Robertmurraya sp. FSL R5-0851: one gene and its partner. The protein of the gene in region 1 interacts with the protein of each later gene in a pairwise test. Links are inferred from orthologs where the notes say so. Each region holds a gene or a part of one and is shown in the gene's direction. Other genes may lie near its edges.

Evidence for each region.
Region 2: the proteins of hflC (region 1) and ftsH interact in binary tests that used the Escherichia coli proteins (3 or more experiments, as listed by UniProt). The link is inferred for Robertmurraya sp. FSL R5-0851 from one-to-one orthologs.

What each region holds. Positions count from the first base shown.
Region 1 is NZ_JBBOOE010000001.1:3,467,792-3,474,975, reverse strand. Bases 2,312-5,294 are described here. They hold hflC (protease modulator HflC), read left to right. Parts: upstream 2,312-3,326; coding sequence 3,327-4,262; downstream 4,263-5,294. Other genes in these bases: polA (DNA polymerase I), read left to right, coding at 4,377-5,294; hflK (FtsH protease activity modulator HflK), read left to right, coding at 2,369-3,334. Also shown: MKX65_RS17905 (response regulator transcription factor), read left to right, coding at 1-380; two-component system histidine kinase PnpS, read left to right, coding at 377-2,146; more of polA, read left to right, coding at 5,295-7,010; mutM (DNA-formamidopyrimidine glycosylase), read left to right, coding at 7,032-7,184.
Region 2 is NZ_JBBOOE010000001.1:75,613-79,431, forward strand. The notes cover bases 537-3,463. They hold ftsH (ATP-dependent zinc metalloprotease FtsH), read left to right. Parts: upstream 537-973; coding sequence 974-2,953; downstream 2,954-3,463. Other genes in these bases: hpt (hypoxanthine phosphoribosyltransferase), read left to right, coding at 537-865; MKX65_RS00400 (type III pantothenate kinase), read left to right, coding at 3,076-3,463. Also shown: tRNA lysidine(34) synthetase TilS, read left to right, coding at 1-289; more of hpt, read left to right, coding at 317-536; more of MKX65_RS00400, read left to right, coding at 3,464-3,819. UniProt on the Escherichia coli protein: Acts as a processive, ATP-dependent zinc metallopeptidase for both cytoplasmic and membrane proteins. Plays a role in the quality control of integral membrane proteins.

The sequences.
Region 1 (7,184 bases):
GAGTCAAAGCTATTCTTAGAAGAACGCAATTACAGCCAGAATCAGTTGTCGTACAAGAAGAGGAAAAAGATCTGCTTCAGGTAGCAGAACTGAAGATTTATCCTGAACAATACGAGGCGTACTCTGGAGATATATTGCTAGAGCTCACTCCAAAGGAATTCGAATTATTACTCTATTTAGCAAGACACAAAGGAAGAGTTCTAACGCGAGATCAGCTTCTAAGTGCAGTATGGAATTATGATTTTGCAGGAGACACGCGAATTGTAGATGTTCATATTAGTCACTTAAGAGAGAAAATTGAACAAAATACGAAGAAACCAGTTTATATAAAAACCATTCGAGGCTTAGGCTATAAGATGGAGGAGCCTAAGGGAGAATGATAAAATTTCGAACAAGACTCTTGTTTGCCCTAATTATGCTTATTTTCATTGTTCTTATTGGATTAGGCCTATTGTTAGGACAATTGTTCAAAGGATACTATATTGATTCCTTTGATGGGAGGATGAAGCAGGAAACCAAATTAGTCTCTACGTATATTCAAGATACTGGCGGCATAGGTCATATTTCTAAAGATAGATTAAATGATTTTAGTGATACGCTAAGTTCTCGAATTACCATACTAGGAAATAAAGGGGATCTTATTTATGATAGTGGTGCCCTTGAAAATACGAGTAATAAGAGGCATGACAGTGTTCTCCAATCCATCTACGAAGATCAATTAGAAAAAGAAGATGAAATCATTGAAGTAGGTGGAGGATATAATCTTCACTACTATTGGGACGAAATAACTATTAATGGTGAGACAGAGGGCATCATTGTATTAAGCACGAAACTTACTGAAATAAAAAATGCATATGAACAGATCTGGTGGATATTAACGGTTTCGCTCGGGATCTCACTATTTGTCATTATTTTATTAGGTTATAAAATAACGACCATGTACACAAAGCCGATAGAATCTGCGACCAATGTAGCTATTGAGCTTGCAAAAGGAAATTATCGTGCAAGAACGTACGAGGATCATGCTGATGAAACAGGTATGCTAAGTAGTTCAATTAATGTTTTAGCTAGAAACCTACAGGAGCTCATGAAGTCAAAAGAAATTCAGCAAGATCGATTAGGGACCTTGATTGAAAATATGGGAAGCGGACTTATATTAATTGATAGTCGTGGCTACATAAATTTGGTCAATCGGACGTATAAAGAAATTTTTCAAGTAGAATCAAATGAGTATTTAGAAAAGCTCTATTATGAAGTGATTGACCAAAAAGACATTTGTGATCTGATAGAAGAAATTTTTATGACAGAGCACAAAATTAAAAAACAACTAATTGTACCTGTAGGGATTGAGAGAAGACATTTTGAAGTGTATGGTGTGCCGATTATTGGCTTAAATGATGTTTGGAAAGGTATTTTATTAGTTTTCCATGATATCACTGAAATTAAGAAGCTTGAACAAATGCGTAAAGATTTTGTGGCAAATGTATCACACGAGCTAAAGACACCTATTACTTCCATAAAAGGGTTTTCCGAGACCCTTTTAGATGGAGCTATGGAGGACAAGCAAACCTTAGAAGCTTTCCTGACGATTATCTTGAAAGAAAGCGATCGTTTACAAACATTAATACAAGACTTATTAGACCTTTCGAAGATGGAGAAGCAAGGCTTTCAATTGTCGATTCAAAAAATAGATATTGTTGCTGTGTTGCATGAAGTTCTTCCTATATTAACAGGAAAGGCACTTGAAAAGAAAATTGACCTTCAATTTGAAGCCGAGGATGAAGCGATCTTTGTTGAAGGCGATGTATATAGATTAAAACAAGTGTTTATTAATCTAATAACCAATGCCATTTCCTATACTCCAGAAGGTGGGACTGTAAAGGTTGAAGTTCGTGAGAGGACAAGCAAGATAAGAATAAAGGTAATAGATACGGGGATTGGAATTGAGAGAAAGGAAATTCCCCGAATCTTTGAACGTTTTTATCGAGTAGATCGTGCAAGAAGTAGAAACTCTGGTGGTACGGGTCTAGGGTTAGCCATCGTGAAGCATTTGATTGAAGCTCATAAGGGGAATATTCGAGTGGAAAGTAAGGTTGGAAGAGGGACCACTTTCATCATTGAACTTTTAAAAGAAATTCCTAAATAAATTCAGGTACCTTGGATACAAGTTTTACAGTATATTTACATTTATTATATTTTTCCTTAATAAATGTTCTGTAATATCATAAGGGAAAACCCCTTCATCCAAGGACCTAAAGAAAAGGTGAAAGCTAACCCCGCTTTCATCTTTTCTTTTTTATTGAAACCTTTTTCCCGCCCATTCGTATAACAATTAACTGTTCTTATTATGGGAAAGAGGTGAAGGTTGTTGCTTAGTTTAAAAAGAATTTATTCACTGGTAGGTCTAATACTTTTAATTATAGTACTCAGTTTTGTAGTTTTTACAACGTGGTATACGGTTGATGAATCAGAACAGGCGGTTATATTAACCTTTGGGAAGGTAGAAGAGGGAATAACAGAACCTGGGTTACATTTTAAAATGCCTTGGCCTATTCAAAATGTAGAGAAGCTTTCGAAGGAAACATTTAGTTTACAGTTTGGATATGAAGAAAAAGATGGAGAAATTGTTGAGTTCGATAATGAGACAAAAATGATTACTGGAGACGAAAATATCGTTCTTGCAGATCTTGTTGTTCAATGGAAAATTACGACGCCTTCAAAATACTTATATAATGCAGATAATCCAGAAGAGATTTTACGTGATGCCACTTCAGCGTCTCTTCGTAGCATCATAGGAAGCTCCAAAATTGATGATGCCTTGACCTCTGGGAAAGGTGAAATAGAAGCAAGTGTCAGAGAGCTACTGTCGACCCTAATGGATAAATATGATATAGGGATCACTATTATGGCGGTGAAGCTGCAAGATGTGGAGCTTCCAAATGAAGAGGTTCGGAAAGCATTTACGAATGTTACAGATGCCCGTGAAACGATGAACACAAAAATTAACGAGGCGAAAAAATATCAAAATCAAAAAATCAATGAAGCAGAAGGGGAAAAGAAAGCCCTTGTTTCAAGAGCTGAGGGGGACCAATCAGCAAGAATTGAGATTGCTAGAGGGGATGTAGCGGTTTTTAATAAACTCTACGATGAGTATAAGAACAATCCTGAAGTAACTAGACAAAGGCTTGTGTTAGAGACATTAGAGGAAGTATTACCAGGTACAGAAATTTATATCATGAATGATGATGGTGATACATTGAAGTATTTCCCGATTAGACCTCTAGAAAAAGAAGAAGCAAAGCCTCAGGCAGAGGGGAGTGGAAACAATGAGTGATGGAAATGTGATCGATATGAAAGAGCGTTCTGGAGATGGTTTTAAGTGGAGGAATTATACCAAATTTGGATTGATTGCTCTTTTAATCCTTCTATTGATTGGGATCACCCTTACGAATTTATTTATCGTTAAGGAAGGAGAATACCGAGTGATTCGCCAATTCGGTGAAGTGGTTCGAATTGAAAGTACTCCTGGTCTTAGCTATAAAATCCCATTTGTTCAAAGTGTTTCGACTCTACCAAAATATCAAATGACCTATGATGTGAATGAAGCTGAAATTAATACAAAAGATAAAAAGTGTATGTTAATTGACAATTATGCTGTTTGGAAAATTGAAGATCCTAAAAAGATGATTTCGAATGCGAGAACGCTTGAAAATGCTGAGGGAAGAATGGAAGAGTTTATTTACTCGGTTGTTCGATCAGAGCTTGGAAAGTTAAACTACGAAGAAATCATTAATGATGAGGCGTCAACTAGAGGTTCCTTAAATGATAAAATTACAGAGAAGGTTAATGAACTTCTCTCACAAGATAATTACGGAATTGTGGTAACGGATGTGCGTATGAAAAGAACAGATCTCCCGAAGGAAAATGAACAGTCGGTGTTCACTCGGATGATCTCAGAACGTGAATCAAAGGCACAGGAGTATTTATCAATTGGGGATGCACAGAAAAATATTATTATTGCGGATACGGATCGCCAGGTGAAAGAAACACTAGCGAAGGCGCAAGCAGATGCCGAAACGATTCGTGCGGAGGGAGAAGCTCAAGCTGCAAGGGTATATAATGAGGCGTTCTCCAAAGACCCGAGCTTTTACCAATTATTTAGAACATTAGAATCGTATAAAAAGACGATTAACGGAGAAACCGTTATTGTTCTGCCATCAGATTCACCTTATGCCCGTTTGCTTATGGGATATACGGAGTAAATATGAAGCCGGCGTTTTCCTTTCCTATCATGGTCATGGTAGAATAAAGAAGGAAAACACTGGCTTTTTTACATATGACATGAGACAAGCTTTAATTAGAAAGGGAGGCTTCCTTTGAATAAGAAACTCGTATTAATTGACGGAAATAGCATAGCCTACCGGGCATTTTTTGCTCTGCCATTGCTAAACAATGATAAAGGAATTCATACAAATGCTGTTTATGGATTTACGATGATGCTCTTGAGGATATTGGAGGATGAAAAGCCATCACATATAATGGTTGCGTTTGATGCTGGAAAAACAACCTTCCGTCATAAAACTTTTAGTGAATATAAGGGAGGACGTCAAAAAACGCCACCTGAATTATCCGAACAATTTCCTTTTATTCGAGAAGTATTGGACGCTTATCGAATTAAAAGGTACGAACTTGAAAACTATGAAGCAGATGATATTATTGGTACGTTATCGAAGAAGGCAGAGGAAGATGGCTATGAAGTGAAGGTCATTTCAGGAGATAAAGATTTAACTCAGTTGAGTTCTGAAAAAACCACTGTTGCCATTACGAAAAAAGGGATCACAGAAATTGAGGAATATACTCCGGAGCATATCAAAGAGAAATATGGTTTAACACCAAAGCAAATCATTGATATGAAAGGGTTAATGGGGGATACGTCAGACAATATTCCTGGGGTTCCTGGAGTTGGAGAGAAAACAGCCATCAAACTGCTAGCGGAGTTTGAGACGCTTGAAAAGCTACTTGAGTCGATTGATCAAGTGAGTGGAAAGAAACTAAAAGAGAAACTAGAGGAATTTAAAGACCAAGCAGTTATGAGTAAAGAGCTTGCAACCATTACGAGAGAAGCTCCAGTGACCGTACAACTCGATGAATTCGAATACGACGAATTTGACCGTGATAAGGTTGTTCAGTTATTTAAAGAACTAGGTTTTAACTCATTGCTTGATAAATTAGGAGACAACGAAGGAGCTTCAGTGGAAGAACCCTTGGAGAGTGTGGAATACACGACGGTTAAAGAAGTAACGGAAGAACTTTTTGCAACGGAGAATGCCTTATACATTGAAGTGTTAGATGATAATTATCATTATGCTGATCTTGTAGGTATATCACTAGTGAATGAAAAGGGGAACTTTTTCATTCCTACCAATGTAGCCATAGAATCATCCGTTTTTAAAGCTTGGGCTGAAAATGAAGCTTCTAAAAAAATTGTGTATGACGCGAAAAGGACAGAGGTATCACTAAGACATCACCATATCCATCTAAAAGGTATTGAGTTTGACTTACTGTTAGCTGCTTATATTATGAATCCAGCAGAGTCTGTTGATGATATTTCAACGACTGCAAAACGCTATGGTTTTACGAGTATTAGTTCGGATGAGGCTTTTTACGGAAAAGGGGCTAAGAGAAAGATTCCTGAACCGGAACAGCTTGGAGAGCATCTCGTTCGAAAAGGACTCGTGTTACAGGAACTTCGCGACAAACTCGAACAAGAGTTAAAAGCAAATGAACAATTTGAACTTTATTATGATTTGGAGCTTCCTTTATCTTTGATTTTAGCCGATATGGAATCGTGTGGAATTAAGGTTGATATGGATCGACTTCATGCGATGGGAGAAGCAATTACTGAGCAATTAAGTACCATTGAAGCCCGTATCTATGATCTTGCGGGCGAAAGCTTTAATATTAATTCACCAAAGCAGTTAGGCGTCATTCTCTTTGAGAAATTACAGCTTCCGGTAGCGAAAAAGACAAAAACAGGCTATTCAACCTCTGCGGATGTACTGGAGAAGCTTGAAGATGAGCATGAAATTATTCGAGAAATATTAAATTACCGACAGCTTGGTAAGCTTCAGTCTACTTATATTGAAGGTTTACTTAAAGTAATTAATCCTACAACAAAAAAAGTGCATACAAGGTTTAATCAAGCTTTAACTCAGACAGGAAGATTAAGCTCTACAGATCCGAATTTGCAAAATATCCCTATTCGATTGGAAGAAGGTCGTAAAATTCGTCAAGCCTTTATCCCATCAGAGGAAGGTTGGGTTATTTTTGCAGCAGATTACTCACAAATTGAATTACGTGTGTTGGCACATATTGCAAATGATGAAAAGCTAATAGAGGCCTTTCAAGAGGGTCTGGACATTCATACAAAAACAGCGATGGATGTGTTCCATGTATCTAAGGAAGAAGTCACTTCCAACATGAGACGACATGCAAAAGCGGTAAACTTTGGAATTGTTTACGGTATCAGTGATTATGGGTTGTCACAAAGCTTAAACATTACAAGAAAAGAAGCAGGTAGCTTTATTGAAAGATATCTGGAGAGTTTTCCAGGTGTTAAAGAATATATGGAAGAAATCGTAAAAGATGCAAAACAAAAGGGATTCGTGTCCACGCTTTTGCACCGCCGAAGATATATCCCAGAAATAACAAGCAGGAACTTCAATCTTCGTAGCTTTGCGGAACGTACGGCGATGAATACACCGATTCAAGGAAGTGCAGCGGATATTATTAAAAAAGCGATGATCGATATGGCGGACAGGCTCAAAAAGGAAAATCTAAAATCACGATTGTTGCTATCTGTACACGATGAATTAATATTCGAAGCACCAGAAGAAGAAATCGAGCGATTGAAGGAAATCGTCCCTGAAGTAATGGAACATACAGTGGAGTTAAAGGTACCGCTAAAGGTTGATTACTCCTACGGTCCGACTTGGTATGACGCGAAATAAAGGCAGTAGGGAGGAAGAATATTGCCAGAACTTCCAGAGGTCGAAACGGTTCGACGAACACTTGAAATGCTTATTTTAGATAAAAAAATAAAAAAAGTAACGGTTCTTTGGCCCAAAATCATAAAACATCCTGAAATAGATCAGTTTTGTGACGCTTTAGTTGGAGAGAGATTT
Region 2 (3,819 bases), 3.4 Mb from region 1 along the record:
TAACATTAATCAACTTCTACTTCCTATGACCTGTATTAGTCTTCCGCTGAAAGTCAGGACAAGGAGAGAGGGAGACCGAATGAAAGTAAAAGGGATGAAAGGAACAAAAAAGATTAAAGATATCTTTATTGATCTAAAGCTGCCCATAGTAGAGAGAAATAGGTGGCCTATTGTTACAGACTCAAATGATCATATCATTTGGATTCCCGGAATAAAGAAATCAGATATATCTTCTTTCGTTCAAGCTGATGAAAAGAAATACATACTATTACAATATAACAAGCATTGAACTTCTAGGGGGCACAATCAAATCATGATGAAAAATGACATTGAAAAAGTTTTATTTTCTGAAGAGGAAATTCAGGGAAAAATCAAAGAGCTAGGGGCAAAGTTATCGCATGATTATAGTGATAAGTTTCCATTAGCAATTGGGGTACTTAAGGGTGCGATGCCTTTTATGGCAGACCTTTTAAAACGAATGGATACATACCTTGAAATGGATTTTATGGATGTGTCAAGTTACGGGAATTCGACCGTCTCTTCTGGTGAAGTGAAAATTTTAAAGGATTTAGATACTTCGGTAGAGGGTAGAGATATATTAATTATCGAAGACATCATCGATAGTGGGTTAACACTCAGCTATCTTGTGGAGCTTTTCCGTTACCGAAAAGCAAAGTCAATTAGTATTGTCACTTTATTAGATAAACCAACTGGTCGTAAAGCCGATATAGCGGCAGATTATGTTGGATTCATCGTTCCTGATGAGTTTGTTGTAGGTTATGGTCTCGATTATGCAGAGAAATACCGTAATTTACCTTATATTGGGGTGTTAAAACCAGAAGTTTACTCAACAAATAACGAGTAAGAAAAGAATAAGTATTGTATGCATACTACAAAGGCATATTCATATACTGGAACAATTTTCTATGTTACTATTTACTATAGCTTGTTTACCCGTGGGAGGAGGTAAGGGATGAATCGGATTTTTCGTAATACCATCTTTTATTTATTAATTTTTCTAGTGATTATTGGTGTGGTTAGCTTTTTTAATGGTAATAATGAACCCACCGAAAATATATCTTACAGTAAATTCGTAGACCATCTTGAGGCAAAACAGGTGGATTCCATCTCGGTACAGCCTGAAAGAGGAGTTTATGAAGTTCGTGGAACACTTGAAGGTGCTGAAGAAGGAAAATCATTTATTACTTACGTATGGAACAGTGAAAGTCTTTTACAAAAGATTGAGCAAGCAGACCCTACTGTGGATGTGCTTCCAGCGAAAGAAACAAGTGGTTGGGTAACTTTCTTTACTTCTATTATTCCATTTGTCATTATCTTTATTTTGTTCTTCTTCCTTTTGAATCAGGCACAAGGCGGCGGAAGTCGTGTCATGAACTTTGGAAAGAGCAAGGCGAAGCTTTACAATGATGAGAAAAAGAAGGTTCGTTTTAAAGATGTAGCTGGTGCTGATGAAGAAAAGCAAGAGCTCGTTGAAGTCGTTGAATTTTTAAAAGATCCGCGTAAATTTGCTGAACTAGGTGCGCGTATACCAAAAGGAGTACTTTTAGTAGGACCTCCTGGTACAGGTAAAACCTTATTAGCTCGTGCGGTAGCTGGTGAAGCTGGTGTACCGTTCTTCTCAATCAGTGGATCTGATTTTGTGGAAATGTTTGTTGGGGTTGGGGCATCACGTGTACGTGACCTTTTCGAAAATGCAAAGAAGAATGCTCCTTGTATCATCTTTATAGACGAAATCGACGCAGTTGGACGTCAGCGTGGAGCAGGTCTTGGTGGAGGTCACGATGAGCGTGAACAAACCCTTAACCAATTGCTAGTAGAAATGGATGGATTCGGTGCGAACGAAGGAATTATTATTGTTGCTGCAACAAACCGTCCTGATATTCTAGACCCTGCTTTACTTCGCCCAGGACGTTTCGACCGTCAAATTACGGTTGATCGTCCGGATGTCAATGGCCGTGAAGCAGTATTAAAAGTGCATGCACGAAACAAACCGCTTGATGAATCAGTAAACTTAAAAGCGATTGCCGCTAGAACTCCAGGCTTTTCTGGTGCAGATCTTGAAAACTTATTGAATGAGGCGGCATTAGTTGCTGCTCGTCAGAATAAGAAAAAGGTGGATATGACAGATATCGATGAAGCAACTGATCGTGTAATTGCGGGACCTGCGAAAAAGAGTCGTGTGATATCTAAAAAAGAACGTAATATTGTTGCTTTCCATGAAGCGGGCCATACGGTTATTGGTGTGGTATTAGAGGAAGCAGAAATGGTGCATAAGGTAACGATTGTCCCTCGTGGGCAAGCAGGTGGCTATGCGGTAATGCTTCCAAAAGAAGACCGTTACTTCATGACAAAACCTGAGCTTCTTGATAAAATTGTTGGCTTACTAGGAGGACGTGTTGCTGAGGAAATCGTCTTCGGTGAAGTAAGTACAGGCGCTCATAATGACTTCCAACGTGCAACGGGAATTGCCCGTCGAATGGTTACAGAATTCGGAATGAGTGATAAATTAGGTCCATTACAATTTGGTCAATCTTCTGGTGGTCAAGTGTTCTTAGGTAGAGATCTTCATAATGAACAAAACTATTCAGATAGGATTGCCTACGAAATCGATGTTGAAATTCAAACCATTATTAAAGAGTGTTACGCTAGAGCGAAAAAGCTTCTTACTGAAAATCGAGATAAGCTTGATTTGATAGCCAATACACTTCTTGAAGTAGAAACACTAGATGCTGAGCAAATTAAGCACTTAGTTGAAAAAGGTACACTTCCTGATCGACCATCTAGTGATGAAGGGGTAACTACAAATCCTACAACATCAGTGGTAGATGATGTGAAAGTGAATATCGGTGGTAAGAAGGAAGAAGAATCGTCATTAGATGAGTCATCTTCAGATGAAAGTACACTGCCTGATTTAAGAAGTAAAAAAGAATAATAAATCTTAAGAGGTACTCTTTTACTGAGTGCCTCTTTTCTATGCTTGGGTTGGATAGTTATGGTATGATGTTGGCAGAATGAAACTAAAGGTTAAGAAATTTTAATAAAGTGGTGAGCCGTTTGATATTTGTATTTGACGTGGGAAATACCAATATAGTGTTGGGTGTATATGACCAAGAAGAATTAAAACATCATTGGAGAATAGAAACAAACCGTTCGAAAACAGAAGATGAATTTGGAATGATTATTAGGAATTTGTTTAATCATGCAAATCTTTCTTTTTCCGATATTGACGGAATTATTATCTCTTCCGTAGTACCGCCCATTATGTTCTCATTAGAACGTATGTGCCAAAAATATTTCCATATAAAGCCTTTAGTTGTGGGGCCAGGAATCAAAACCGGGTTGAATATAAAGTATGAAAACCCAAGAGAAGTTGGAGCAGACAGGATCGTTAATGCGGTAGCTGCTATCCATGAATATGGAAGTCCGTTGATCATCGTTGATTTTGGTACGGCAACAACCTATTGTTACATAGATGAACATAAGCAATATATGGGAGGAGCGATTGCTCCTGGTATTAATATTTCAACAGAAGCTTTATATACAAGGGCTGCCAAGCTGCCGAGGATAGAAATTGCTCGACCAGATGGAGTTGTAGGGAAAAATACGGTTGCTGCCATGCAAGCGGGGATTCTTTATGGCTATGTAGGCCAGGTTGAAGGAATTGTCAAACGGATGAAGGATCAAAGTAAAGCGAAGCCAACCGTTATTGCTACAGGGGGATTATCCAATCTCATTGCACAGGAATCTACTATTATTGACATAGTGGATCCATTTTTAACATTAAAGGGCCTTCAGATT